One region of the Rummeliibacillus sp. BSL5 genome, then DNA from elsewhere that is predicted to be linked to it. Evidence: a T-box and tRNA genes for the amino acid it is inferred to sense, from the RefSeq annotation. Region 1 holds a T-box; the other holds one or more tRNA genes.
The links. A T-box is a leader RNA that pairs with one kind of tRNA and senses whether it is charged. The one in region 1 lies ahead of metG (methionine--tRNA ligase), so its partner is inferred to be a tRNA-Met.

Region 1 (15,703 bases):
TGAAAAAGACAATGCAGAATATTGGTATACGACTACTGAAATGCCTGAGCCCATTAAATTAAACGATGACATCCGCAAACACATTGAAATATTAAAAGAATTTCCATACTACTATGAAACAGACACCCATATTTTTGTTCATGCAGGGGTTCACCCTGAAACACCAATAGAGTCAACAGAACCTTATACATTAGTGTGGATTCGCGAGGAATTCCATAACGGATATAACGGCGACAAGACTATTGTGTTTGGACATACACCAACCAATTATTTGCACGAAAGCAACGATGTTTATTTTGGAGATAATCGCATTATTGGAATTGATGGTGGCTGTGCATATGGTGGAAGGTTGAATTGTCTAGACGTTTTAAATACTAAAGTTTACTACGTTGATTAATCTAATTATAAATGGAAAAAATGGATAATTAAAAATAGAAACGGTGGAATCAGTAATGATGGCAACAGATTTAACGTATTAAATTTCTTAATGCCCAAAATGCTTAAACCAGAAGCCAATATCAAGAAACCACCTACAATTGATACTTCATTCAGAAGGCTATTATTAATAGTGCTCTCCATTAACAACGCGATCAAATAAATAGACCCTTGCCATAGAAATAAAACAATCCCTGCAAAAGCGATCCCTATTCCAAATGTAGAGGCTAAAACAATTGATGTGATTCCATCCAGCATTCCATTCGCAAGCAGGTATGTATAATTGCCCTTTAATGCGGCCTCTATAGGGCCAATGATAGACAATGTACCAATACAAAATAATAAGATAGCAGTCGATAACCCTTCAGCTAAATTGCCCTTAGAATATTTATTTACTAAAGCATTGAATCTCCCTTCTAAATCAAGTCTTTGGCCGAGCAAACCCCCTATCGCTAAACTAACAATAAAAAGTACGGGATATTGGCTGGAAGGCAAATGCTGCACGATGGCATTGATGCCTAATCCCATGGCAACTAACCCCATGGCCTGCATCAGAATCGTATGATATTCATCCTTGATTCCCTTCTTAAAGACACTTCCCACAATACTTCCGATGATAATCATGAGTGTATTAAAGATTGTACCGTACATATTCCTTCTCCTTATCTCTATGTTCTTACTAAAAATATAAACCCTCCTGTAAGGGAAGGGTCAATACTTTATTGGAATTTGAATTTCTGTCAGGTAGTCCTCTTTACTTCCCGAAATAAAATGGTTAATGATAGTTCTTTCTATGGCATCCCCTATAATATGAAAACGCTGGTCTTGTATGTAATTCAACAGGATGTTGTAATAATGGGGAGAATCGCTGTGATTCCCCCTGTAAAAGATGCATGCATACTGCCCTTCAGGGATAGTGGTCTCTAATGAATTTTGCTTATCTTCTTCCCGGAGAATAAATATGGAGTTATATACATCGAATTTGTTATTTTTAATATGATCGAGACTCACTGTGAGCCCTACACCACCGATAAATATAGAAGAATTCATATTGGCTATGTTCTCTAATTGGCGTAAGGATACTTCTAACTCTGGCTCCGACTGAATCTTCTCCATTAACCTTACGACTTTTCTCTCTTTTATATGCTTTATCGAGGCAACTTCCAATTCCCTAATTTTTCTGGCTGAATGGATCTCTTCTATTCGGGTTTCAAATCTACGGTTTATCCGTTCTAACTCTTTTATTTTCATTTCAGTTAGTTGTTTCTGTTTCTGCAGCAATTCCAGGAATCCATCAATATCCCGATGCTCCAAATGTTTACTGATTTCTTTTAAAGAAAAACCTAACTGCTTTAAATAATGGATGGTGTTGAGTTGCTCAAATTGTTCGGTTGAATAATATCTATACCCGTTGTGCGAATCAGTTTGAATCGGCTTCAACAACCCAATATCATCATAGTATCTCAAGGTTTTGATGGTCGTATTATGAAGCTTCGCCATTTCACCTATTGAAAATTTATTCTTCATCTCCATCCCCCTTTAGCCATGCACATTTTCCTTAAGGATGAATGCAGTTCCTTCACACTGTCAAGGGACTCTAGTTTAAACAGTTTGGTTATTTAGTCTTTCAAGCTCTTTTTTAATCTGTACTGGGTCTATTCGTTGGAACAATGGATAGACTTTAGACAATTGCTGTGATGGTACAAAAAATGCTCTCCATTTGCTCTCTGTTATATTTATCATCTCTTTCACTTTCTCGCTTGAAAAAGGAAGAAATGGCGTAAGTATATGAGCTAAATTAGCAATAAGATAAACACAAACTGCTAAGGTGTGCTTACAGCTCTCAACATCCTCTCTGACTTGTATCCATGGTTGCTGTTCATCGAAATATTTATTTGAAAATCGAACAAGCTCAAATATTTTCTCCAATGCTTCTTTGAATGAGGTTCTTTCAATACATTCTCCGACATCCTTGTATAAATGATTTACTTTATCTTGGATCGTTGAATTGATGACTTTTTCGGGAAGTCTTCCATCAAATGAATTTTCAATAAACTTCAAAGTACGATTTACTAAGTTACCATACGCCCCTAACAGCTCGCTATTATGGCTATAAATAAATTCCTTCCACGAGAAATCAGCATCTCGATTCTCTGGTGCATTGATTGTTAGAAAATAGCGTATAGAATCAGGTTCATACCTTTCTAAAATTTCTGGAACCCAAACAGCCCAATTTTTACTTGTGGATAATTTCTTCTTTTCTAATGTTAGATACTCGTTCGATACTATATGTGTTGGTAATGATTCTTTTCCTAGCCCAGCTAAAATGCCCGGCCATATGATTGAGTGAAATGGTATATTGTCTTTCCCATGAACGTAATAGGACTGAGTGGAAGAGTTCCAAAATGGTGAATCATCCTGATTGGTATCTTTTGCCCAAAGTTTACTAGCTGTATAATAGCCTGATACCGCTTCAATCCATACATAGATTTTCTTATCCTTATATCCCTCTACCGGCACGCTTACTCCAATCGGCAAATCTCTTGAAACGGCTCTATCCTGCAAGCCTTCCTTTAGATAACGTTTGGTAAGAGAAATAGCATTCTCCCGCCAAAGCTTCTGATCTTCCGCTTCTTGTGTATAGTTCTCCAAAATGCTTTGGAAAGAACTCAAAGAAAAGTAAAAGTGCTCTGTGGACCTTATCGTAGGTGCATTGCTGCAAATTTTACACTTTCTTTCTAGTAGTTCAAGAGGTTCTAATATAGTTGAACAATTGTCGCATTGATCTCCACGAGAAGGCTCTTTACAAACCGGGCAGATTCCTTCGACATATCGGTCCGGCAAAAATTGTTGGCAATGCTCGCAATAGGTTTGTTCGATTTCCTTTTTATAAATTAACCCATTATGTAGCAACTCGAGAAATATCTCTTGAACAATTCGATGATGATGCAATGTATCTGTTCTTGTATAAATATCATATGAGAATCCCAACCGTGCAAAACATTCTTCAAATTCCTTATGATAACGGTCAGCAATTACTTTCGGAGAAACTCCTTCCTGTCTTGCACTAACGGTGATAGGTGTACCATTACAATCACTGCCCGAAACATATAAAACGTTCTCTCCTTTTAAACGGTAATATCTTGCAAGAATATCCCCAGGCAACAAACTGGAAATGTGCCCTAAATGTAATGAGCCGTTCGCATAAGCCCAAGCTCCACCAATAAAAATACTCATCATCAGAACCTCCTCATTTTAAAAAAACAAAAAAACCCCGCCCTAACTAAATAGTTAAGGACGAGGTTTGAATATCCACGTGATACCACCTTATTTTACAAACGGCTCACACCATTTGTCTCATCAAGTACGGAGTATAAACTCTACTCTTATACTGTGACATTAATAACGAGTGCCAAATCCCGTCGTATCCTACTAATACCGAAGTACGTTCAGTACGAAGCTCAGAGACCATTGTTCAAATGAGTGTTTTTGCTTCTTTTCAGCTACCGAAGCTCTCTACTAAAAAACACTTTCACTTTACTTTTTCTCTTCATTGCCTTTGTTGAATTATCACTAGTTTATTCAAATATTTTCCTGAAGTCAATGATAATTTTCTGAATTAAATGATTTTATGAGCCTTTACTTCACTTGCTCCTCTATCACACGCTCTACACCAAATAGAATGAGCTTTAACCCAAAATCAAATGCTTCATCCGTCCCCATCAGCTCAAACAAACCATTCGTGAACATTCTTCGAAACAGTCCTGCATCGCTATCGCTCATTGAATTAAGAAGATTAATCATCTGCTCTCCAGGAAGCTCACTCTGTTCCTTCAGCATAACGGAGATATTGCGCTCATGTTGATAATCATCTAGCACGAAGTAGAAAACAAAGTTCACAAGCGTGGTCACTACCTGCATTTTTTGCTCTTGCTTAAGCGGAGTAGATTCCACGCAAAGTAGCATACGGTTCGTAAATCGAATGATGTCTGGCTCGTGAGGCAGTGTCATCATCATGAGCTGCGTAGAACAAGGATATCGGCTCAGCACACTTCGCACAGTTACCGCAAGCTCTGTTAGCTGCTCCTTCCAATCCCCTTCTGAATGGAACTCATCTAAAATGATTTTGGATATCTGATTCGCTAAACGCTGGTAGAGATTCTGTTTGCTCTTGAAGTACCAGTATAGTGAGGGCGCCTGTATTCCTAAGCGATCTGCCAATCGTCTCATGCTGAATTTTTCAATGCCGTTTTCCCCAAGAAGCTCCCATGAAGTTTCTAAAATTTTATCTTCTGAAATTTGAGGCTGCTGTTTTTTCATCATCATCCACCCTTTTATCTAACAGTGTAAGTTTTTTCTTTACAGATTATTAAACCCATGATAACATCTAACACTGTAAGGCTCAACCTTACACCGTTAGATTAAGATATCAAAATACTTACAGAAAGCAGTGATCCACTATGGATAAAGATAATATCTATTATTTTGAAGAAGCACCAGTCGCAAAAACTGTAGCTCATTTTGCGGTGCCGATGATGCTTGGCACTTCGATGAGTGTCATCTATTCCATCTTAAATGCTTACTTTCTAGGTACACTTCACGACACGGCCATGTTGACTGCACTCGCATTAACTTTGCCATTATTTGCATTCATTATGGCGCTAGGCAACTTAATTGGCATAGGTAGCGGCACATTCATCTCCCGCTTACTCGGAGAGAAAAAATATGACTCTGTAAAGCATGTATCATCTTTCGCTTTTTACAGCAGTTTAGTTCTCGGACTTGTTGTAATCATGGCGGGTCTCCCGTTCATTAATTCTATTGTGCACGGCCTTGGGGCAACATCTGAATCATTCAAATTTACTAAGGACTATGTCATGATCATGATTCTTGGTTCACCCTTTGTCATTTTATTCTTCACGTTAGAAAATATCGTGCGCTCAGAGGGTGCAGCTATCACCTCGATGATCGGTATGATTCTCAGTGTTGTTGTAAATATCATTCTCGATGCGTTCGTCATCTTCGTGTTGCACTGGGGTGTAATTGGCGTCGCTTCTGCTACTGTCATTTCGAATATAGTTGCGAGTGCATTTTATGCCGTCCATCTGAGTAATAAAAGCCAATTTTTAACTATCTCCGTAAAATGGTTTAAAGCGAACAAAGAGATTCTGAGTAATGTATTAAAAATTGGGGTCCCCGTCTTTATAATGAGTATCTTTTTAGGTGCCATGTCACTCATTCTGAACCATTTTCTTGTTGAATATGGCGATCAGGCCGTAGCGGCTTATGGCATATCATCGCGCTTATTACAATTTCCAGAGTTTATTCTGATGGGATTATGTGAGGGTGTTGTACCGTTGATTGCCTTCTCTTTTACAGCGAATAAATTACGCATGAAGCAAACGATTGGTTTTACTATTAAAGCGATTGTCGCGTTAGCAGTCCTGTTCGGCATCATTGTCTATTTGATTTCCGATCACTTAATTGGCCTATTTACAAATGACCCGCAATTAATTGATATGGGCAGCTACATTTTGCATGTGACATTTTTATCCTTGTTCATTACAGGCATTACGACCTTGTTTACGGGGATTTTTCAAGCAACAGCTCAAGGAACAGCCGCGTTTATCATGTCAATAATTCAAGGAATTACACTGATTCCAGTATTATTTATCGCCAATAAAACAAACGGCTTCCATGGGGTTGTCTGGTCACTAGTCATTGCAGAAGCCGTCGCATTCCTTGTTGGTGCCATTATGCTGTATGTTTTGCGAAATAAGTTGCAACCAGAGATTGATAGCTTAGTACAGTAAAATCATGTATATAAGGCAGAGTAAGAGTAACCTCCAACCCTGCCTTTTTTATAGTTTAAAACAGCTTCAACAATCCAATTTAGCATTTTAATAGATACTCTTTATGAGTCTCTGTCATTTCTATTAATCCAAATTCTTTATCCTTTATTATACTTGCTAGCTTTTTGGCCATAATTTTTGAGGAAAATAAATACTGCTGTTAATACCAACGATAACAATCCCACTAGTACAACGTATTGCGTACCCATTTTTGTTATAAACACCCCACCTGCTGCAGCACCTATAGTCGTTCCTATATTACATGCCGATAAAAACAAACCGTTAGCAAAATCCGGAGCTTCACTTGCTGCAGTTGTAATTATATATTGATTAATGTTAGCGGCCAGTCCAGCTAATACTCCCCACATTAAAATGAGTAGAGCCATCGGCAACGTAAATTGGCCTGCGAAAAATAATATGAGGTAAGTAGCTCCCATTAGAAAAGGGAGGGCTACGATTGTTTTAACCGGTTTATCAACGAGTAATCTTCCAGCTAGAATGTTTCCTATAATATTGGCCGCACCGTAAATAAATAAAAGAAGACTTGTGAAAGTAGATGATACATGTGTTACTGATTGCAAGAAATCAGCTAGATAACTGTAAACCCCAAAGATTGCTGCGTTTAACAAAATAACAATTATAACTGCAAGCCATGTGTTCGAATGTTTAAGTACATTTAATTGCGCTCCATAGGAGATTTTTTCTTGGACAGGTATCGATGGCACAAATAGTAATGTAGCGATTAATACTACGATATTGACGATTGCAAAAATTGCCAATGCCATCTGTAAATTCGATATCCCAGCGACAAAGCTAACAATGGGCACACCGACGACCATCCCCGCCGACACGCCTATAAAAACTTTTGCGACAGCTTTAGGTGCTTCTTCCTTATCGACTGAATCAGCGGCAACTGAAAATGCCAATGAACAATAAACGGGATGAAAAAGAGCAGGAATAAGTCGAGCTATTAATAGAATGTTAAAGTTAGATGTAAATATAGATACGATATTTCCTATAACAAAAACTATCAGAACTAGTACCATCACTTTTTTTCGATCAATTCCCGAAAACAATAAAGGCATCGTTGGGCCAGATACTGCAACTCCTATTGCAAATATACTCACCAACCACCCTGCTGCTGACACACTAACATTAAAATGTTCAGCAATCTCAGGTAATATCCCAATAACCCCCATCTCCGTATTCAAAATACCAAAAACTCCTATAGTCAATATAAGAATGAGTAGTCTTTTTTGTTTAGCCAAGAATATACCTCCAACAATCTGTTTAAAATGATTTCTTAAGTCTTCTCAATACTATTCTAACTTTCCTCTCTTCATATAGAAAATACCTATATTTAATATCAAAGTATGCTTTATAGGCATATCAAAATTATATATACTAAATCAATAAAGTAGGAGGCGGATTAGATGGAATTTAGAGTTTTGCGCTATTTTCTAACAGTTGCAAGAGAAGGAAGTATCACCGGTGCTGCAAATTTTTTAAACGTCACACAACCAACACTGTCAAGACAACTAAAAGATCTTGAAGAAGAATTAGGAAAAAAGCTATTTACTCGCAGTAGTCACAGTATCATTCTTACTGATGAAGGGATGCTCTTACGAAAGAGAGCAGAAGAAATCGTTGATATGGTGGATAAAGTAGCAGAAGAATTTGGTTCTATGGAAGAAACATTAAAGGGAGACATTTACATAGGTGGCGGAGAGACAGACGCCATGAAGCAGATTGCAAGGGTAGTAAGAGATTTGCAGATACGTTACCCTAACATACGTTATCACCTATATAGTGGTAATGAAGACGACGTGGCTGAACGTCTTGACAAGGGCTTGCTGGATTTTGGAATACTCATACAACCAGCTGATTTATCAAAATATAATTATCTCAATATGCCCGCAAAAGATGTTTGGGGTGTTGTCATGAGGAAAGATAGCCCTCTTGCTTCTAAAGATACCATTCAAGCAGCTGATTTATTAGATGTTCCTTTAATCTGTTCACGACAGGCTCTAAAACAGACATTTTCTAAAAATGAATTTGCGGATTGGTTTGGCGAAGACTTTGATAAACTCAACATCATTACGACGTACAATCTTGCATTTAATGCTGCCATTATGGTGGAAGAAGGTATTGGTTATGCTGTCACTATTGATAAAATAGTGAATACATCAAACGATAGTAACCTTTGCTTTAGACCACTTAACCCACGACTAGAATCTGGTTTAAATATTGTGTGGAAAAAGCATCAAGTTCTCTCTGCTGCTGCTGATATGTTTTTAAAAGAATTTCAAAGCAAATTTTCTACCGTTTAAATATTACTCAACAATATGGGTCGTGGTCGTATTGAATATACAGCTTTATAACCTTTAAAAAAGGGTGACCAAACTAAAAATTTGAGTCACCCTTTTTATGCTTGTACCTCTTTACACAGTGCTTATCATGATGAGATATCTCCCTCCCCTAGTATTCATCCTATTAAATCCTCTTTGATAATAGATAAAACTAATTTACATTACGTAAATTAAATTAGATGAGATATTTTATTTACTTTCTCTAATCCATCCCCTTCAATTGAATCTATTATCGGTTCAATTAAAAGATCTATATTTTAATTGAACAACGAGATATTGTTTATATTTACCATTTACTTTTTATACTTGATACACTAAAATGTATCTCATAAATCAAAACTAATTTACAATATGTAAATTAGTTTTGAAAGGAAAGTATTAAGCTTTAGCTTTATTACAATCCAAAAAATTATAAATAAAGAGGGTATGGAAAATGAGATTACAAGGAAAAGTAGCGATTATTACAGGGGCAGCAAATGGTATGGGTGCAGCAGAAGCTCGTTTGTTTGCAAAAGAAGGCGCAAAAGTAGTAGCGACAGACTTAAACGAAGAAAAATTAAATGAAGTAGTTGCAGATGTGAAAGCAGCTGGTGGAGAAATCACTGGTATAAAACAAAATGTAGTCTCTGAAGATGAGTGGAAAGCTGTTGTAGCTAAAACAGTTGAGCTATACGGAAAAGTAGACGTACTTGTTAATAATGCAGGCGTTGCGATGAGCAAAAACTTTGCAACTATGGAAATGGACGAGTGGAACCGGGTAATGGATATTAACTTAAACGGTTGTGTTTTAGGCATGAAATACGCTATTCCTGAAATGCAAAAAGTTGGTGGCGGTTCTGTCATTAACATCTCTTCTATCGGAGGCATTGTAGGGATGGCAGGCTCAAGCCCATACACAGCAGCAAAAGGTGCATTACGCTCTTTATCAAAATCCGCTGCTGTTGAATACGGTAAAGACAAAATCCGTGTAAACTCTGTACATCCAGGAATTATTGTTACACCAATGACTGCTCCATCAATGGAAGGTGCAATGCCATATTATAAAATGCATACACAATTACCTTACTTTGGTAATCCAGAAGATGTGGCACATGGGGTAGTATTCTTAGCGAGTGACGAATCACGCTTTATGACAGGTGCAGAGCTTGTGATTGATGGTGGTTGGACTGCTCTTTAATGTATAGGTGGTTAGTCCAAATTAAATCGTGATACAATTGTATTGGGTGATAAATAAATGAAACGTATAGATCCAAGACAATTGAAATCAAAAGAAAAATTGCATGAAGCGTATTTAACAATGCAATTAAAAGGACAAGGCCAGTTTACGATTCAGCAACTGTGTGATACAGCTGAAGTAACTAGGCCTACCTTTTATAAATTATACAAAGATATCCAAGAACTTCGCTTGGATATCCATGAAAGTGTTTTAGCTGAATTAAAAAAAGCATTAACAATTAAAAATCCGAGGCGTTTATCTGAGATTCCTAAGAAAGAAATTCCCGAAAACCTAATGCTGTTGTTTCAACATATTCAAGCGAAGCATATTGCATATGAGACATTCTTTGTTTATCAACCCGATGCAATCTTTATCAATGGCGTAAAAGAAATTATGAAACAATATATAACAGAGGGTATTTATTACGCGCTACAGGATAAAAAGCTGCGTGTAAAGATAGACTTAATTATCTCTTATGTAACCGGAGCTTATGTTGAAAGCATCGTCTTTTGGATCAAAGAAAATTATGAAACAAGCCCAGAAGAAATGGCGAACAGTTTAATTGAAATTTCTATATATGGTCCTTATATTGACTAACACTCTATAGAAGGTTAAACAAAGAGCTAGTACCAAAGAGTTATCCAACAGACTCTTCGTACTAGCTCTTTTATTTTTATCTTTTTTCCATTACAGCAAAGTAATTATTTTCACTATCTGCGAAATTAAATACTCTACCTGAAGGCATATTTACGATTTCTCCGACTGTCACATGTTTGTTTGATAAATCGCTATATAGACCTTCGAAGTTGTTTGAAAAGAACATCAAAGAAGGTGTTCCAAGGTTTAACTCAGGCGACATTTTCGCAATAAGCTCCTTGTTATGGAGGATAATACTTGTTTCAGCTTCTTTGGTTGGAGCAATCTCAATCCATTTCATACCTTGTCCATTATCTTCCTCCGAAATCACACTAAACCCTACTTTTTCTGTCCAAAACTCCTTTGCCTTGTCTTGGTCGTCTACATACAACATGATTTGACCTACATTGTTAATCATGAATAACACCCCTTTTGTTCGTTTGTTATGCGTTAAACTAGAAGTCTTTGAATTCTACCATTTCCTGAGTATCTCTTCAATAAAGTTATGAATATTCTGAAATATATTGAATAAACTAATCATCCTACAAATGTATTGGCGAAATCACTCAAAATTTTTATCCAACAATAGATCCGTTTGTTCAGCCATAACATGAGTTGAGTAACTATTTAATTTCTCTTATCTCGCTCTGAATCTACTTATTTCTAACACGTAATAACTTAGAGGGAGTATTTTTCACAAAATGCTTTTCAATAAAAGTAAGAACTTCATCGTTTCCTGGTAAGGTGACCTGTTCAATTGCTTCATTAAAACTTAGCCATTTATACTCACTATGTTCATAGTTTAAGTTTACTTTCTGGTCGTCATTCACATACCCTACAAACACCGGTGCCATATAAATATAGTTTTCATAAGGTGAGTAAAATTGATCCAATTTATTTGAAGTATATAATAAAACCTCTGTGATCCCAGTCTCCTCTTCAATTTCCCTAAAAGCAGATTGCCAAGCACTCTCGCCTTCTTCAATACTCCCGCCAATATAACACCATGCATCTTTCAAAATAGAAGTCGCTCGTTTTAGCAAAAGCACTTTATATTCCTCACCAAACATCTTCAATAAAACCACTGCAATCCCCTTACAGCGTACAGGTATTTCGAAATTTTCTTTACTCATTCCAACACCCCTTGTTGAATTTTATTGGTCTCCTTCACAGAACCTCAAACTGCTTATTTTTTCATTAGATATATCAAGTCTATAACCAAATCCGATTAAGGTGAACTTCTTTAGCTTATAAAACACATCAAGATAGATTTAAAATACTGTAAATGAGAATTTATAATGGATTCATATCGTTATTTACAGTCCCTCATTAATTGATGAAACTAACAAAAAAATAGTCTCAAAACATTTTTATTGTAACAAATGAATTTTTATATTAAAGTATTACACATAGATTATCGATAATCTATAATTTATAATCCATAATCAATAACACTCTTAGTTAGCTACTCTATACATTAAACTATGTTAAAATAAAAGGATTAAATTTATTGGAGTGGTTTGATGGGGTTCAATGAAAATCCAATTTCAAAAAAAACAATTTCAGAACAAATAGCTGAACAATTATTATTCCGCATATTTTCAGGCTATTATGAGCAAGGTCAGCGATTGATAGAAGCAGAAATAGCAAAAGAGCTGCAAGTAAGTCATGCGCCTGTCCGTGAGGCTCTTTATCTTTTGCAAAAAGATGGTGTGGTTGAAAAAGTACAACATAAAGGTGTAAGAGTTAAGACTATTTCAGATCAGGAATTGAAGGATTATTTGGAAGCCCTTTATTCTCTTTTGAATTTTGCTCTTACCAGTTGTGAACCGAAATGGAATACCGATTTGCAAAATGAATTAATGCTTCGTTTTGAATCGATGAAGCAAAAAAAGTCAGCTGAGAATATTTATGAATACGTTGTTTCATTTGCTCACTTGTTAGAAGTGTTTTTTGAGGTTTCAGGAAATATTGCGATGCTGCGGTTCTTTAAAGAAACTATATTTGTTACAAATGTAGCAGCTCAAACAAAATGGAAAATGAATCTACTTGAATCCTATCATGAATCCATTTATACCTTTATTAAGTGTATAGAATTGTCGGATTTCGAAAAGGCCCGAATGGCTATTAAAGATGTTATATTATGGCACCATTTTAATTAATTTATGGGGGTAATATATATGAAAGCGGCAGTTTGGCACGGTGTAAAAGATATTAGAGTTGAAGAGGTTGAATTAAGAGCTTTAAGAGAAGATGAAGTGAAAGTAAAAGTAGCATGGGCAGGCATTTGTGGAAGTGACTTACATGAGTATCAAGAAGGACCTGTCTTCATTCCTGTTGATGCGAAAGCTGACTTAACAGGTGAAATGGCCCCAATCACAATGGGTCATGAATTTGCTGGTATTATTGAAGAAGTCGGCTCTAAAGTGACTGACTTTAAATCTGGAGACCGTGTAGTAATTAACCCTACATTAACATATAGAAAAAAACATGAAGATGTCGATCGTTATGATGGGTTTAACTTCATTGGATTGCATGGAGACGGTGGATTTGCGGAATATGCCAATGTTCCTGTCACATCGTTACATCGTTTACCAGAAAACCTAACATTACAAGATGGCGCGTTAGTAGAACCAATGGCTGTTGCAGTCCAAGCTGTGAAAGATGCAGGCGTTACTTTAGGAGATTCAGTTGCAGTGTTCGGTGCTGGACCAATTGGGTTATTTACAGTAATTGCTGCTAAAGCTTCAGGTGCAAGCAAAATTATCGTATTGGATTTATCTGATAGCCGATTAGAAAAAGCAAAAGAATTAGGTGCAACACATGTTATTAACTCAGGCAAAGAAGACCCTGTAGAAGCAGTTCGTACAATTGCTGCTGACGGGGTGGATGTATCCTTTGAAGTGGCGGGCGTTGCTCCTACTTTTAAACAAGCAATTGATGTAACTAAACCACGTGGTAACATGATGATAGTCTCAATTTTTGCAAGACCAATCGAATGGAATCCAATTCAACTTACAAACACCGGTGTAAATATCTTATCTTCCATTGTTTACACACCTTCAATTTTCCAAAGAACAATTGATGCAATGAGTACTGGTCAACTAAATCCACAAGGTATCATCACAAGTCAAATTAAACTAGATGAAATTGTTGATAATGGATTCGTAACGTTAACGAACGACAAAACTCAATCAAAAATCCTAGTTGCGATGAGTGGCGAAAAATAATATATTGAGAGATTAATATATATCTAAGCTAAAAAAGAGCACAGCTGAAATAGCTATGCTCTTTTTATATTTCCTGTGCAAATATTCACATTCTAATGATGATATGATATTTACCATAGAAGTGGGGATTCTTTAATTTACTTTTTTCTTATATTAATATTCCATGTTTCTATTTAATCACAATGCTACCATCTTCCGTTACAGTTAAAAGTATAATAGTACCATCGCAAATAATATGGGTTTTCTTATCATACCTTGGTAGCTCAATTTTAATATCACCAGCACTTGAAGGTACTGGATTAGATATGGAAATTGTGTAGAAGTGTACTAAAAGAAGGAACTAAATTTACTATAACATTTCCTCTTTTAACTAGTTGCCAACAAAAAATAAATAACTATAGAAATACTATATAATAAAACATATAAACGGATTGAATAATTTAGACATAAGAAGGTGACATTCAAATGCTTTTATCTGCAACAATTACTAAACAGCCCATTTCAGGAAAATATCCAGAACAAATTTTTGTTGCCCCTTTCTCGACTGCAGAGTGGACTTGGGTGAAATTCGAAGATGAGAATTACAATGAGTTTTATGGTCAATTTCAAGGCAAACCTAACACTGTCGCCCTTTCTCCTAAAAACAAATTTTGTTATGTTCTTACAGATACATTTTTATATGAGATTAATTGTGAAACCCTATCAAATTATCAAGTACTTGACTTCTGCGAAAGGGGTCTTTCAATTACCAATGTAACCTTTTCTCCAGATGGAAAGCCGCTATTTTCAGACTACTATACAATTTTTACAATCACTAAATCAATAGATGAATTAGTTCAACGAGAGAATTCTAAACTTATAGAGAACTCTATACCTGTAGGTTATATTCAATTTAATAATTGGGAAGGTCATTTACTTCACATAAACGCTGAAACATTTCTTGAAGGACAACCTATAAAATTGATTTTAGATGCTACCACTACGCGTATCTTTGAAAATAAGGAAAACCTTTAAAACGTATTCTCTTAACATTTTAAAGATTTTTTCGTTAACCGCACTTACTTTTATAACGGTTTATCAATGTAAGTAAATGCGGTTTTAAATTATTTTTTTAGCGTAATTGTGCTACCTCTTCTAACAAATGAATAAATTTTTTCTTCCCTTTTTCACTATTTTGTAGACGTGAAACGAAAATATGACTTTGAAGATACTTTCTTACTTTTAAATTTACATAAAAACTTTTGTGATGACGTTCATCTATATATAACTCATTAAACCATGCTAATTCTCTGAGCTTTTCTATGTTTCTATCGATTTTCCTTGTATTTAAGCTGCTATTAGACGAACTAACTAAATCCATTGAAGTGAATAAACTTATAATTATTCCAAACAAATTAATGATTGCTAACTAAACCTATCCAATGAAGAATTTCTTCATACTATTCGATCTTCAATCTTTTTTCTCATTGTATTATAAAACCAACTAAAAAAGGAGTCTTAATATGAGTAACTTATATTGGTACACTTCTAGCTGCAAACAGCATGTCCATTTTTCTAGAATCGTTATTTCATCAAAAGGCTTTTTCTTAGCGGAAGAAAAAGTTTTACTGCCGAACTTTAAACAGTTTATTTTCAAAAGAAATTCAGAGTTTATTCAGGTTATCTTGTATGAGAGTGAAATACATCAAGAAATATATTTATTCGTACAGGAATGTTCTTTAAAGAATCGGTTTATAGATAAACTACAGTCAAAGGACTTTTCTTCGTTTCACCAAGACATGTTTATTACGGACAATGAACCTTTGAAAATGATTGCGCAAATCGAAGCATCAATAAAATATTTTGAAGAAGAAGAAACTTTACACATTTATGGTCAAAAAATGTGGCATGATAACGCATATATCGTTGGTAATCGAGCTGCTCTTCAAAGACTACGAGATCAAATTACGCAAGCGCTTCAATACG
Region 2 (15,703 bases), on a different contig from region 1:
ATGACAATATCGCCTATTTGAAAAGGTTTTTCTTGTGTAGCCAATGTTTTTCCTCCCTTTTAGGATTTAGTAATTATCGCTTCATCATCCCAATGCGGAAGATATGCTTATATTCATAACACTTTGTATTAAAAATCAAGAGAACTCCGATTCTTCCATTGTCTTACACCACTCTGCCCTATATTTTGGAGCGTTTTCTGATACGACTCTCGCGTACGAGGGGAGTAAAGATTTGGTGTCACTTCAAGCAATGGAACAAGAACAAACGCTCTTTCGTGCATTCTTTCATGGGGCACAATCAGTTTCTCTGTTTCAATATTGTCATGATTATAGAGCAAAATGTCAAGGTCTATTGTACGCGGCCCCCATCTAATCAAACGTTCTCTCTTTAATTCTTGTTCAATTTCCTGGCAAACCTCAAGCATTTGTAAAGCTGACAGTGTTGTATGTACATGCACCACCATATTCAAAAATAGATCTTGGTCTGTATAACCTACCGGGTCTGTTTCGTAAATAGAAGAGGTATTCACTACATCTACCTCAGGATTACTTTGAAGCATTTGTACCGCCTGTTTGAGCGTTTCTGCTTTATCCCCCATATTTGAACCTAAAGAAATATATACATCATTCATTGAAAGCACCTCTTGTAATCTCAACTGCTACTTCCTTATAGTGGCCTTTAATCGGAGGGTCAGGTTTGATCACTTCAACACGTATGCCTTTGACTTCCACTTTATAAGTCTCAAGAATAACATTAGCAATTTCTTCAGCTACTGCTTCAATCAGTTTGTAAGGTTTACCCTCTACGATTTTTTCACATAGCGTATATACATCCGCATAACTAACGGTATTATCTAACTTGTCAGTTTGGCCAGCGTTCTTCAAATCAGTAGCCAGGGCTACAGTAACGCGAAACCTTTGACCTAACACAGTTTCTTCCTTTAAAACTCCATGATAACCGTAAAACTCCATATCTCTTATATGAATATAATCCATCTCATTCACTCCTTATCCTCTATATCGACTTAATGAACAGGTAGACCTTAAAACTTTACACTGACCGTTGAGCTTCATTAAATTAATTCACATCTAGTGAAGCTGTAGTAACTCGCATTAAACGCATTTTTATCTTAGTGCATCCAGCATTTTCATCATGCGAGCAATTGGCAACACATCATGAACCCGTACCATATGACATCCTTTATCGACACCGTAACAACAAGTAGCAGCTGTACCTTCCATACGTTCATCTACCGGAAGATTGAGTACATTTCCGATCATTCTTTTCCGTGAAGTTGCTAGTAATACAGGGTAGCCCATATCCACAAGGTTTGACAGATTCTTCATCATTTCAATATTTTGTTCATGCGTCTTCGCAAAGCCAATGCCTGGATCTAGCCAAATAAAACGATCATCCACACCGGCTTGACGAGCGATTTCAATACTTCTTTCTAAATCACTCTTTACACTGCCCCAGAAATCTTCACCATAATTTTCATCCTGCCGATTATGCATTAAAATAATGGGCACTTTGTATTCAGCGGCTACTTTAGAAATCTCTGAGTCATATGTAGCTCCCCATATATCATTAATAATATGTGCGCCCGCTTCTACCGCAGCTCTTGCTACCTCTGATTTGAATGTGTCGACAGAAATTAATACATCTAGTTCCTTACGAATAGCACGTATGACAGGTAGGATACGCGCCATTTCTTCTTTTACCGTAACGGCAGTATGGCCCGGTCTTGTAGATTCTCCACCTATATCTATAATCTTCGCTCCATCTGCTACCATTCTTTTAGCATGTTCCAATGCGCTATCTACTGCATCAAATCTTCCTCCATCAGAGAAAGAATCTGGTGTTACATTTAAAATGCCCATAACAATCGTTTCTTTACCAAAATCAAGTGTATGGCCATGAATGACTAACGGTTGGTTATTCATTAACTTCATGTGCTTGCGCTCCTTTGTCTATTCCTACAATCAGTATATCAATACCTTGTACATCAGGAAAAGGGGGCGAACCGGCTGCATGGCAGAAAAAAAGAATGCACTATCCATAAAGGACAGGCATTCTCTTGAATATGAATTAATCATCATAGTGATATAAAGGTGTACTTAAATAACGTTCACCATTATCAGGAAGTAATGCAAGAACATTCTTTCCTTTGCCTAGGCGTTTAGCTGTTTCAATCGCTGCATACATCGCTGCACCTGCAGAAATACCACCTAAGACTCCTTCTTCTTTCGCTACTTTACGCGCTGTTTCAAAGGCATCTTCATTTTCAACTGGTAATATAGAGGTATAGATTTCTGTATCTAAGACTTCAGGTACGAATCCTGCCCCAATTCCTTGAATTTTGTGAGGGCCCGGTTTATTGCCTGATAGAACTGCTGAGTCTTTTGGTTCCACTGCAATCAATTCAATATTAGGGTATTTTTCTTTCAGCACTTCGCCAGTTCCTGTAATCGTACCACCAGTTCCTACACCAGAGATAAACGCATCTAAGTTAAGTCCTTCAAATGCTTCTATAATCTCCGGTCCTGTTGTCCGGCGATGTATTTCAGCATTAGCAGGGTTTTCAAATTGCTGTGGTACAAACCAGCCGTTCTCTTTAGCTAATTCATCCACTTTAGCAATAGCGCCTTTCATTCCATCAGCACCTGGTGTTAAAACAAGCTCTGCACCGTAGGCACGCAATAAATTGCGTCTTTCCATACTCATCGTATCTGGCATGACAAGAATTGCTTTGTATCCTTTTGCAGCTGCAACCATTGCAAGACCGATACCTGTATTCCCACTTGTCGGTTCAATAATCGTACTACCAGGCTTTAACTTGCCTTCTTTCTCAGCTGCCTCAATCATTGCAACAGCAATACGGTCTTTTACACTGCTACCTGGGTTGAAGTATTCGAGTTTTACATAAACATTCCCGTCGTTTGGACCAGTTATATTATCTAACTTGACGATCGGTGTATTGCCTACTAAATCCACTACTGAATTTACAATTTTACTCATTATCTCCACTCCTAAACCCTAGTATTTTTGTTGGTTTTATTATCTTTATTTTATGCTTTTGCAATTAGGTTTGTCAATCATTTCCGTCCCTAGTTATTAGCAGCTACATTTATCGCATTAAGATTTTTGAGCACGAATTTCGTCAATAAAACCTTCTAAATCTTCTTTTGAGTAGTGATATTTTTCTTCACAGAAATGGCATTGAGCTTCTGCCATACCATCTTCATCGATCATATCTTGAATTTCTTTTTCGCCAAGGCTCAATATAGCAGCGCCGAAACGTTCTTTTGAGCAAGTACATTTAAATTGAACAGGCATTGTATCTAAGAATTCAACGTTATCTTTTCCAAGCACTTCTTCTAACACTTGTTCAGGAGAGTAACCTTTTTGAATCATTTTTGAAACAGGTTCAATTTTTGATAGTTGGTTTTCAATGTCAGTAATTGTTTCATCATCTGTACCAGGCATTACTTGAATGATAAATCCACCAGCAGCCAAAATGCTATCATCCGTATTGACAAGTACACCAAGACCTACAGAAGAAGGAACTTGCTCTGATTTTACAAAGTAATAGGTAAAATCTTCAGCAATTTCACCTGAAACGATTGGCACCTGACCAGTAAAGTGTTCACGTAATCCAAGATCTTTTACAACTGTAAGCGTTCCTTCTGTACCAACTGCTCGTCGTACATCCAATTTGCCTACTTCATTTAAATCAAATTCAACATGAGCGTGTGTAGGATAGCCGCGCACTTCACCTTTAGCATTGGCTACCACAACCATTGGTCCAATCGGCCCGTTACCTTCCACCTTAACCGTGATTGTATCCTCACCTTTTAGCATAGCACCCATCATAACAGCAGCTGTCATTGTACGCCCTAATGCAGCAGAAGTAGTTGGCCATGTATCATGGCGTCGTTGTGCTTCTCCTACTGTTTCTGTTGTACTTACAGCAAACGCACGTACACTCCCATTAAATCCAAGCCCTCTTACTAAATAATCAGCCATTTTTATTCCTCTTTTCTTCTTGATTTCTTTTATAAATTAAATGTAATCCTTTTAATGTTAAAAGGGGATCTACAACATCAATAACCCGCGATTCTTTTGCAATCAGTTCTGCTAGGCCGCCTGTTGCAACGGCTAAAGCTCCTTCGCTACCTTCTTGCCTCATACGATTTACTATTCCCTCAACTTGTCCTATATACCCGTAGACAATGCCTGCTTGCATGGAGGAAACCGTATTTTTCCCGATAACACTTTGAGGGCGGGCCAATTCAACGCGAGGAAGTTTCGAAGCCTTGGTAAATAAGGCTTCCATTGCGATTGAAATACCAGGCGCAATAGCTCCGCCTAGATAACGACCTTTTTCATCAATATAACAATACGTAGTGGCAGTACCAAAATCTACAACAATAAGCGGAGCTCCATATTCATGGATGGCAGCTACTGCATTAACAATGCGGTCAGCACCGATCTCCCTAGGATTTTCGCTATGGATATTCAACCCTGTTTTAACGCCAGGTCCCACCACGAGGGGTTCTACAGCAAAATATCTTTTACACATTAATTCTAAGGTAAACATAATCGGTGGCACTACTGAGGAAATTATAATACCATGTATGTCGGATAGAGATAAAGATTTGTGCATAAACAGCATTTTTATTTGCATGGCATACTCATCTTCCGTTTTGTGCACATCTGTTTTTAAACGCCAATGATGTTGCAGTTTATCTTCTTTATACACACCTATCGAAATATTGGTATTCCCTACATCCATCACTAATATCAAAAGTATTCCCCTCATTTCTATCCCATCACTAAAAGCATATCTCCTTAGTATAGGAAAAAGCTGACCACCTTCTAGCAAGGGATCAGCTTTTCACTTTACAGTATGGCTTACTGTCTAGATATTATCGTTGCGGCTTGTATGATTATCGTTTTTTGGAAGATCAGAAACAGTAGGGTCTCCACTGCCTGAAGGATTCACTTTTGTTTCTGTTACGATATCAGCATCCGTTGATTCTTTGCTTTCCACAACCGCTTCGTGATGTGTTTTTCTTTCGTATGAACGTTCAGGAAGCTTACCGTATTTTTCTAAGTGCTCAATTTGTTCAGCATCCAATGTTTCTACTTCAAGTAAAGTAGTAGCAATCAGATTTAGAAGGTCACGGCGTTCTGTCAAGATTCGTTTTGTTCGTTCATATTGTTCTTTAACCATAAATTGCATCTCTTGGTCAATTTCATATGCAATCTTATCTGAGTAGTTTTGTTCAGAATTGATATCACGACCTAAGAAGACGTTGCCTCCCTGGCTTGAACCAAATTGCAATTGGCCAAGTTTATCGCTCATACCATATTCAGTAACCATAGAACGTACAATGCTTGTTACACGCTGGAAGTCATTATGTGCGCCAGTAGATACTTCGCCAAAGACGATATCCTCTGCTACACGTCCACCAAGTAAACCGGCAACTTTATCAAGTAGCTCTGGTTTTGTCATGAAATAACGGTCTTCTTTTGGTAGCATTACTGCATATCCGCCTGCTTGACCGCGTGGCACGATCGTAACCTTGTGGACTTTTTCTGCTTCATCCAATGTTAAACCAACAACAACGTGGCCGGCTTCATGGAATGCAACAATATTGCGCTCTTTCTCAGAAATGACACGGCTTGTTTTCGCAACACCAGCAATAACGCGGTCTGTTGCTTCATCAATATCGCCCATATCAATTTTTTTCTTATTTTCGCGTGCAGCCACTAATGCAGCTTCGTTCAATAAGTTTTCTAAATCAGCGCCCGAGAAACCTGGTGTACGCTGTGCGATAGCTTTCAAGTCAACTGACTCATCTAAAGGTTTTTTACGAGCATGTACTTTAAGTACAGCTTCACGGCCTTTGACGTCTGGACGACCGACAGTGATCTGTCTGTCAAAACGACCCGGACGTAAGAGTGCAGGGTCTAAAATGTCTGGGCGGTTTGTAGCGGCGATAATGATAATACCTTCATTTGCACCAAAACCATCCATTTCAACAAGCAATTGGTTAAGCGTTTGTTCACGTTCATCATGACCGCCGCCTAATCCAGCACCACGTTGACGACCAACTGCGTCGATTTCATCAATAAAGATAATACATGGAGCATTTTTCTTAGCGTTTTCAAATAAATCACGTACTCGAGAAGCACCAACACCGACGAACATTTCGACGAAATCAGAACCACTGATTGAGAAGAATGGTACGCCTGCTTCCCCTGCTACAGCTCGAGCTAATAATGTTTTACCGGTACCAGGAGGGCCCACTAATAAGATCCCTTTAGGTATACGTGCGCCAATTTCAGCAAATTTAGTATGGTCTTTAAGGAAATCTACAACCTCTACTAATTCTTGTTTTTCTTCGTCCGCACCGGCTACATCGGTAAAGCGAACTTTTTTCTTCTGGTCATCATAAAGTTTTGCTTTGCTTTTACCAAAGCTCATCATGCGATTGCCGCCGCCTTGAGCTTGGTTCAACAAGAAGAAGAACAGAATAAAGATGACTACAAATGGAATAATTCCGGTAAAGAACTGTATCCATCCATTTGATTCTGGTGCGCCTAAGAAGTTAATTTTAGAACTCGTTTTAGCTTCTTTACGAATTTCATTCATTAACTCTTGGTCATCACGCGGGATATTTGTTACGAATGATTCGCCTTTTTTATATCCCTCGATTTTCCCTTTGACGACATAAACTAACTGATCCGGTTGTATAGTAGCCTCAGTTACCTTGCCGTTCTCTAATGCTGTAATGAACTCGTGATACTGAATTTCCTTTGTAGGTTGGTTCGCATTATTAAACGTACCAAAAATCCCAATGATCACGAGGAAAATTAATAAATAAAATATGGTGTATCGAAATATTCGATTCATCCCCAGCCTCCTCACAAGATAAACAGAAAAACTATAGTAAATCTTAACATATGAACTTTTGGTTAGTACAATGAAAAGCCTTTTATCTAGCACGTTTCCCGGAAAATTTGTTTACAGCGAGAAAACGTCTTAGTTTGAATATACAGCAGGCTTCAATACACCAATATATGGAAGATTACGATACTTTTCTGCATAGTCTAAACCATAGCCGACTACAAATGCATCCGGCACTTCAAAACCAACATAATCCGCTTTTAAATCTACCTTGCGTCCAGATGGTTTATCCAATAATGTTACGATTTTTATTGATTTTGCTTTGCGGTACTTAAACAAATCAACCAAATAGCTTAAAGTTAATCCACTATCAATAATATCTTCTACTATGATGATGTCGCGGCCTTCCACACTTGTATTTAAGTCTTTCACAATCTTTACTTCACCAGAAGAAACAGTTGCGTTTCCGTAGCTTGTAACATCCATGAAATCTAGTTCAACATAAGAATCCATTCGTTTGATTAAATCTGCCATGAACGGCATAGCACCCTTTAATACGCAGATCATTAATGGAAAATCATCTTGGTACTCAGCAGCTAACGATTCGCCAAGTTCTTTAATTTTGTGCTGTAGCTCTTCCTCTGAAATTAATACGTTTTCAATGTCTTTCTCAAGCATCTTGTGTTTCCTCCTTGGTAGTAAATCAACATGGTAAAGCGAAAATTTCAACCGGCGAGAGTATTCTTCATTTCCCTTTAGTTCTATGATAGAACTCTCTTGTCGATGATGAATAGGGCATCATCTTCTGCCCGCTTGCTAGTAGAAAGATAGTTGCTCATGCGAAGCCCAGGAACTGCAATCACCAAATTATCATCAGATGTAACAATTGGCCAATTCTCCCTTAACGCCGCAGGAATCTTTTCATCTATAAAAAGGCGAGATACTCGTTTTTTTATATTTGTTCCTAGCAAATCGATACGGTCGCCATCCATTCTGCCACGAATATGTAATGGTAGTGCAAAATCTGAAGTATTTACAAAGTAGCATTTTGCGAAGGATGTGGTGTTCGTAGGAACAGCATGGTCTGCTTTCCCTATATACATACGCAAATCATTCGGCAAATCAATCCATTGGCCAAATGGCAATGTTCTAGCAATTAGTGCAGGTGACTCCTTATGTGCTTTTACAAGCGACAACTGGTCGTACTCCCGTATTGCTAGGGCTCCTTTTGGTAAATTAATTGTTGCATTTCCATCTGTTGATTGTGTCAGTTTTAATATAGCATTGCTAAGTGTGTAGCTTTGTTCAATGTTTGGATTTTCGTAAAGATATTTTAATAGTAGTAGAATGATTCTTCTTTGTAAAGCAAGGGGTTGATTATGGAATGCTTTGATATTAATTTTCCATAAATCACGCTGTTTTTCAACTAATAGCTCTTGTAACGCTTGTTCTGCATAGCTTTGTAACAATTGTTCATCCTCTTGCACTTTTTCTGTGTAATGCATAATAGCTTCTGCAATGTTTTCATTTTCAGCTCTTAGGAGTGGTACAACATGATGCCTGATGCGATTGCGTGTATAAGAATCCTTCTTGTTGCTAGAATCCTCCCTGTAGCCTTGATGATTTCTTTGTAGATAATCTACTATTTCTTCCCTTGTCACAGAAAGAAACGGACGAATCAATTCGCCGTTTGCAAAAGGGCGACACCGTTTAATTCCTTGCATGCCGCCTTCTAATAAACCTCTGGTTAGTGCCATAATGACACTTTCTATTTGATCATCTGCATGATGGGCTACAACAAGCTTTGTGCTTTCTGTTTCCTGCATGACTTCTTTAAAGTAGGCATAGCGTTCTCTTCTGCACACCGCTTGCATATTGCCACTTTCTTTTTCTAGTATAGCGGGAATTGGGATATCGGCAGCATAGACCGGTATCCCTTTATCCTGGCAGAAGCTTTCTACAAATCTGCGGTCTTCTTCCGATTCGCTTCCTCTCAACATATGGTTGACATGGACAGCTGCAACGGAAACACCCAGTCTCTCTTTTTCTTGATAGAGAAAATGCAGTAAAGCCATTGAATCTGCTCCAGCAGAACAAGCTACAAGCAATCGATCTTCCTTATGACATAACCCATATTGCTGAATATACTCTTTTACTTTCGTTTCGAACGGCGCCATTTTCTCACCTCACTGTTAGTTTACCACTCTTTTGTGTGAAGTTTCTTGGAAAGTTGGCTTAAATAATGACCAATCAACTGTTTTATGCTGAATCTCAACGCAAACAATTGTACAATCATCGACTGGTTTGTCATTATTCCGGAATGACCTCATAATTTCTGGACATATTTCATTAATTGGCAAGCTTCTATGTTGCAGAAGACAATTGCGAAGCATTTTTTCTTGTTTTTCCCATGGCATATCTTCAAAGAAAAGTCCGTCTGTACACATAAAGATAATATCCCCTGCTTTAAGTGTCCTTTGCTCTGCTTCTACTGAGTAGGATGTATAGATGCCAAATGGTTCGCTGGCACTTTCAAGTCGTGTTACCTCTCTCCCCCTTACCAAGTAAGTTGCCATGCTGCCTGCTTTCCAAGACCACAACTTGCCATGCTGTAAGTCAATTAAAGCAAAGTCCATTGTGGCATACATTTCCTCCTGTTTAAGTGACATCACATAGTGAAGTGTATGCATAGCCGTTTCGGGAGACATTTGATGATGCAAGCATTCCCGCATTAAGCGAATGAGCTTCCTGCTTTCTTTATGGGATTGCTTGTTATGCCCCATTCCATCTGACAGCATAATCGCTGTAAGACCCGGATTTAGCGAGAATACTGCGTGTGAGTCACCAGAGTACATCGTATTGTCTCTAGATGTAGATAAGACATCATACGAAAGATCAAAACGAATAGCTGATTGAAAGGTGATTTGCAAATGCGCATAGGGTTTGGTCTTTTTAATCGTTTGGTTAATTTCAAATGGCTCCTTAAAAACATCCTGTAAGGCAGGTAAAATAAGTCGTTCAGCTACCATTTGGTCTGTTTCCCATTGAGCCTTTTTGAATGGGATACAGCAAACTACTTTCCTATTACCCGGTTCATTTGCCAAGATATCAATTTGGAAGAAATCAATTCCTATTTCTTTAAAGCGAGACACTAGCAAATCTTCATGCTGTTGGAAAGAGACGGCGTCATTCGTCATATCTTTCATCACATGGTCAATATGCAGCGACATATCTCTTAGTTGTAAGGCAATCATTTTCTTTCCATGATGAAATTGTCCGCTTAACTGCTGCTTTGATACGTATTCTGCTAAAGCATTCAATAGGGATGGGGAGCGTACACATTTGTAGCGCAATTTATCTTCTGATTGCTTTTTTGCTCCGTGATCATTAATGGTGTCTGCCTTGAGCCACTGCTCCATTATCGAGCGCATTTCCTCTTTTTTCCCCCAGCACCGTTCAAATTGATAGCATGTTTCACACGGGGACAGTGGTCTTGCCTCTATTTCTTCTTCTTGCTGCTCCACTATGCTAAAACGATCATTCACAAGTTCTTTCATAAATGTCACAAAGTCATTAAAATTGGTCAGTTTCATAGTTACCTTTTCTGTAAGCCAACGCTGTCTTTCTAACAGGGTATCCTCATGATTCGGATATAATTGTTGCTGCCAATATGAGAGCCAGCTTTTTGGTATAGTTAAAAACAATAATGCAGCGATACCCAGCGCAATCCAATATGTTTGATCAATCGGCAATGTTGCATCGTAGAGCATAAAAAATGCCGTCGCAATGCCACTGCCTATGATGATACCGAATTTACCCACCTTCTTACATATACCTGCACAAAGCCCAGTCAATGCATACACTGCAATCATTCCACTAAAGGATAAATGAGACAAGCTGATAATCGTACCCATTAATACAGCGATTGCGGTTGATAATGTCACGCCCCCTACATAGGCAGCACCTAGTATGACTAGCTGCAGAGCAATGTAAGTAGGTGACAGGATATTCAATACAATATTATTTGTAGATGTCAACATTATAGCGAGGGCTACCAGAGCAGCGCCAATCCGCTCCAATGTCCAGGAAGCATTCCATAGTGCAGGCATCGGTAATAAACACTGCATTAAAAATAAAGTCATAAAGATTGATAATATACTCTCATATCCCACATATAATAAAATCATGGAAGGTGGCTCACCGTGATAAGAAATCATTTGCCAAGTCACTTGCATAAGCAAAACGGAAATTCCTACAACGAAAGCAATTGGCACTTTGCGTATGAACGTCTTTAGTAATAGTACAAAGATGGTTAGTTCGCCTATGTGAATCAATGACTCGCCAACGCCCAATGTCACACTACCAAGCATTCCTCCGAAAAGGGCCCACATAAAGTAATCTCGATGATTGGCATATACAACAGCCATAATAGGCAAGAAAAAGGGAACAATCGCCTCAAATAGGACTGCTTTGGATAAGAAAAAAGCAGAAAAGCAAAGTGCTAACCCAAAAAGCACCGGATAAGCCTGCTTCAGGCCGATCGAAACTTTAGGTATGGATAGTTTATTTGATTGGATAAATTCTTTTCTCATCGTGACATACCTCCAATATTCTTATATATATTTCTGCCAGTATACATGGATATGACTGTAAATTTTGTCTGTTTGTGTTCAATATTTAAAAAATCGTTCGACGGCAAATCACATAGTTTATAAAAATAAAACAAAAAGCGCTTGACATAGTGAAAACAATTCTTGTATTATGTATTATGTTGCTAACACGGCGGCCTAGCTCAGCTGGCTAGAGCGTACGGTTCATACCCGTAAGGTCGGGGGTTCGATCCCCTCGGCCGCCATCATAAAAAAAGAAGCCTTCCAATTGGAAGGCTTCTTTTTTGTATTTCGAAAGAATTATAGATAAAAAGCGGCCGCCTCTGGATGAATATCTCAGGGCGACCGTAAGAACGGACAGTAAGACATCAACATCAGTAGAAGGTCTCCCTATACTGAGTGAAGTTTCACTTTCGTTTATTAGTAAATTGATTAATACACTTTTTCTACGATTAAAATAGCCAGCAAGTTACCCTCTTCTTGCACCTCGGCCACCACGTTTTGAATCTTGTGCACGCTTCAAAGTTGAAAGACGATCTTCACTGTCTTTAAGGAAGCGAGCCATCTTTTGCTCAAAGTTTTCCTTAGGTTGGCGATGTTCACCACGGTCATTTGAACGGTGGTTGTTGTTACGTGGGCGATGAGGACGTTCTGGTCGTTCTGGTCGCTCAGGTTGAGGTTTTGCCTTGCGAATGGATAGACCAATCTTACCGTCTGCTTCTACATTCATTACTTTTACTTCGACCAGTTCTCCAACTTTCAAATGGTCATTAATGTCTTTAACATAGTTGTCAGCAACCTCACTAATATGAACAAGACCTGTTGAGCCATTTGGCAGCTCTACGAATGCTCCGAAATTTGTGATTCCTGTTACTTTACCTTGTACCTTGCTGCCTACTTCAATTGACATAAAAAAAATGCTCCTCCTTAAAATGTAAGCGACTTATTAGTCTTATATTCAAATATGTGTTCTTTGATTCTTATCTTTATTATAGCCAACAAAAAAAGAGTGTCAATAAGACTACTCTTTTGAATCTGTTTTTTTCTTATCCTTTTCAGACGATTTAGGTGTTGAAAAAATAATTTCTCCGTCTTCCGATAAGAATAAATCCTTCCTTGCAAGTTTTGCGATGTAATCATCATCATTCAATTTAGCAATTTGAATTTTTAGATCTTCCTGCTTCTCTTTTTGCTTTGCAAGCGTCTTCTGCAGCTCCGTTTTGTGTTGTTCTTTCACTGCGAGAGTGTGCTTTTGTTTCGCCAACATAAAGAAAAGGGAACCAGCCATAAGAACAAATAGAAGTGTCATAACCCCAAGACGACGATATAAGCCAATCTTGCGTTTTTGATGTGTGCTGTTTTTTTGCATCTCTGCTCTTGCATAGTCTGTTGGCATTTGTGTAGTTTTTTTGTACATTTGCTTCGATGGTTTTTGCATATAAGCGGGTGTTAACCCTAACCTCCTTTACTTGGTGATTTCTAACTTCCCCATAAGAGGGTATAATTCCTTCAAGCAAGGAACTATACCCTTTCATTTAGCATTAATGCCATTATATCTAATTTTACCCTATTTTTTAAGAGTAAAATTTTTAATTTTTTCGACAACAAATCGTAACGGAAATAGAATAATCATAACAATTTTAACAATTATCCTAATGATTTGTCGGACTATGCCTATAATGATGCGAATAATAAACCAAATCGGATGGATGACAAGTCTGACAAACAGTCTTCCACAGAATCGAACTAAGCTTTGCAAAAATAATTGGTACAGACAAAAGCCCAGCAATTGTGAAAGAAAATCTACAAAATGCCATTCTCCATCTCGAACAACCATTAATAGTAGGAATGTTCCAATCCCTAAAAGAATCCATGCTGTTAATTCAAATAGGATATAGCCTTTTCGCAAGAGCGATTTGGGTGCGGCATAAAAGCTGAAAGATCGTACCAAATCAATAATTGCGGCCCCTATAACGCCACTAGCTATGAGTGCTGCTATACTAAGGAACTGTTGTGAAACGGTCATCCAAATAATTTATGCAAAATGCCTTTTGATATGCCGCTATCCTCTTCATCATATTGCAGTGTCTTCACAGACCCTTCTAAAGTCAGAAGCCCTTTATCTACATCTAAATGGACAATTCTTAAATCTTCTCCTCGAATTTGCAAATGTCCTTGAGAGGTGAGTACTAAAAACTCCTCTTGGTCAAAGCGTTCAATCGATTTTACAGATGTCACATCCATTCGCTTGCGATTTCGAACCGTTAGCAAGTGGTCTCCTGTTGGAATAGTATAAGTCGCGTTTTCTTGTTGGAATGTCATCATTTTTCCCCTCCTTAGCCTGTCTACTAATCTATATGTTAGGAGAAAGAGGAATATGAGGGGAAAGTGAAAATTCTCTACAGTTTAAAAAGGGGAGCATGGTTCCGGTCTAAGTAAATACCTATTGTCGGTAGAAAAGGAATATGGGGCTAGAAAATGGGGAGTTGTTTACTGATTTAATTTTGAAAAGAAGTGGAAACATTAAACTTCCTAAGGACATGCATCGTGCTATGCCTCAGCAGTCTACGTTATTTCCACTTCGACTATATTTTGATTTCTTGTTAGTTGCTACTCTTCGTCATCAATAAATTCTGGCTCAATTTTCTCTACTTTTTCTTCTTTCAAAATGGTAAACATATTTGCAGCCTCTTCTTTGCGGACGATATCTTTTAGTTCCTCCACGCGAACAGTCACGATTTTTTGGCCGAGACGAATCGCTAATTCATCGCCTACTTTTACGGGGCTGCTTGCTTTTACCACTTTTCCATTAATGGTAATACGTCCTTGGTCTGCTACTTCTTTTGCTAATGTACGGCGTTTGATCAGCCGAGAGTTTTTCAAAAATTTATCTAATCTCATATCTATGACTCCTTACTTTGTAATTGTTTTGCTTCTTCCCAAAACTCATCTAATTCCTCAAGTGTGTACTTTTTAAAATCCTTTCGTCCAGCCATTACCTTTTGTTCTACATATCCAAACCTTTTTGCAAATTTTGCGTTTGCATGGATCATCGCTTCTTCTGCTGGGATCTTATAGACGCGTGCTAAATTGACAAGCGTAGAAAGCACATCGCCGAACTCATCGAGCCTTGTTTCATCTGTACCGTCTTTTATTTCCTCTTGGAATTCTTCCCACTCTTCTTTTGCCTTCGCCCATGCTCCCTCAACGTCTGGCCATTCAAAGCCTACCTTAGCGGCAATTTTTTGATAGTTATATGCAGTTTGCAGTGAAGAGGTTGCACGATACCCTTCTTTTAAAAGTGGTTCTGTTTTCGTAGGCTGATGCTCTTCCTTCTTGATTTCTTCCCAGTTCTTCACTACGTCTTCCGCATTATCTACTTTCACTTCGCCAAAAACATGCGGATGGCGGCGGATCATTTTAGAAGCAATCCCCTGAAGAACGTCCTCTAGATTCCAGAAGCCATCATCCTCTGCGATTTGCGCTTGCAAGAAGACCTGTAACAATACATCGCCAAGCTCCTCAATCATATGGTCTTCGTCTTGTTCCTCGACTGCTTGAAGGAACTCATGCACTTCCTCCAGCATATACTTTTTAAGGCTCTCGTGTGTTTGTGCCCGGTCCCATGGACATCCTTCAGGGCTTCTAAGCACTCCAATAATATCGCGGAATGTAGACCACTCTCTTAAACCGTCTTCTCTCTTTTTAATAGGTGGCACATAAACAGTTGTTAAATTATTTACTTCAACACCATGATCGAGTTCAAATAATGGAACAGTGCGCAACTTTTCATCCTTCGATCCAGCAGCTGTCACAATGGTCACTAGATATTCAGCCGGATATTTCTCCATTAAAGTTAGCTTTACCTCTGATGCACTGAATTGGTCATACACTTGTGCAATCAGTAGGTGCTTGTACATATTGGTCTCATGTATTGAAAATGTACTGCCATCAACTAATTCAAAGCCATCAATTGGATCAATTCGCAATGCGCCAAACACAGCATCCAAGAAGCTCTGACCACCTTCTATTTTGAGACTTACTTTTCCTTCTTTCTCTGCTTCGATCAGCAGCTGCACTGTCATTTCTGCAACTAGTGGATGGCCAGGCACAGCATATATAACCTCGTCCTTCCCTGCTGCTTGAAGCAGTGAATCAGCAATCTCTTGATAGACG

Region 2: it has a tRNA-Met gene. The T-box ahead of metG (methionine--tRNA ligase) is inferred to sense a tRNA for this amino acid. The anticodon was not compared.

What each region holds. Positions count from the first base shown of each region.
Region 1 covers NZ_JAVGCV010000003.1:165,746-181,448, forward strand. Annotated here, with positions in the region: gene RCJ93_RS12470 (metallophosphoesterase family protein) at 1-397, shown strand, start outside; gene RCJ93_RS12475 (DUF554 domain-containing protein) at 403-1,086, opposite strand; gene RCJ93_RS12480 (MerR family transcriptional regulator) at 1,147-1,962, opposite strand; gene metG (methionine--tRNA ligase) at 2,038-3,672, opposite strand; T-box leader at 3,726-3,998, opposite strand; gene RCJ93_RS12490 (TetR/AcrR family transcriptional regulator) at 4,075-4,755, opposite strand; gene RCJ93_RS12495 (MATE family efflux transporter) at 4,896-6,248, shown strand; gene RCJ93_RS12500 (MFS transporter) at 6,386-7,555, opposite strand; gene RCJ93_RS12505 (LysR family transcriptional regulator) at 7,721-8,617, shown strand; gene RCJ93_RS12510 (SDR family NAD(P)-dependent oxidoreductase) at 9,090-9,833, shown strand; gene RCJ93_RS12515 (TetR/AcrR family transcriptional regulator) at 9,891-10,469, shown strand; gene RCJ93_RS12520 (VOC family protein) at 10,546-10,926, opposite strand; gene RCJ93_RS12525 (NUDIX domain-containing protein) at 11,162-11,641, opposite strand; gene RCJ93_RS12530 (GntR family transcriptional regulator) at 12,032-12,670, shown strand; gene RCJ93_RS12535 (2,3-butanediol dehydrogenase) at 12,689-13,738, shown strand; gene RCJ93_RS12540 (hypothetical protein) at 14,204-14,752, shown strand; gene RCJ93_RS12545 (hypothetical protein) at 15,241-15,703, shown strand, end outside.
Region 2 covers NZ_JAVGCV010000010.1:26,982-42,684, reverse strand. Annotated here, with positions in the region: gene dusB (tRNA dihydrouridine synthase DusB) at 1-44, opposite strand, end outside; gene folK (2-amino-4-hydroxy-6-hydroxymethyldihydropteridine diphosphokinase) at 129-632, opposite strand; gene folB (dihydroneopterin aldolase) at 625-996, opposite strand; gene folP (dihydropteroate synthase) at 1,126-1,953, opposite strand; gene cysK (cysteine synthase A) at 2,090-3,019, opposite strand; gene hslO (Hsp33 family molecular chaperone HslO) at 3,137-4,027, opposite strand; gene RCJ93_RS16240 (type III pantothenate kinase) at 4,020-4,808, opposite strand; gene ftsH (ATP-dependent zinc metalloprotease FtsH) at 4,923-6,923, opposite strand; gene hpt (hypoxanthine phosphoribosyltransferase) at 7,053-7,595, opposite strand; gene tilS (tRNA lysidine(34) synthetase TilS) at 7,679-9,094, opposite strand; gene RCJ93_RS16220 (SpoIIE family protein phosphatase) at 9,110-11,509, opposite strand; tRNA gene RCJ93_RS16215 (tRNA-Met) at 11,699-11,772, shown strand; gene RCJ93_RS16210 (S1 domain-containing RNA-binding protein) at 11,997-12,437, opposite strand; gene RCJ93_RS16205 (FtsB family cell division protein) at 12,549-12,965, opposite strand; gene yabQ (spore cortex biosynthesis protein YabQ) at 13,095-13,553, opposite strand; gene RCJ93_RS16195 (YabP/YqfC family sporulation protein) at 13,550-13,849, opposite strand; gene RCJ93_RS16190 (RNA-binding S4 domain-containing protein) at 14,138-14,428, opposite strand; gene mazG (nucleoside triphosphate pyrophosphohydrolase) at 14,431-15,703, opposite strand, start outside.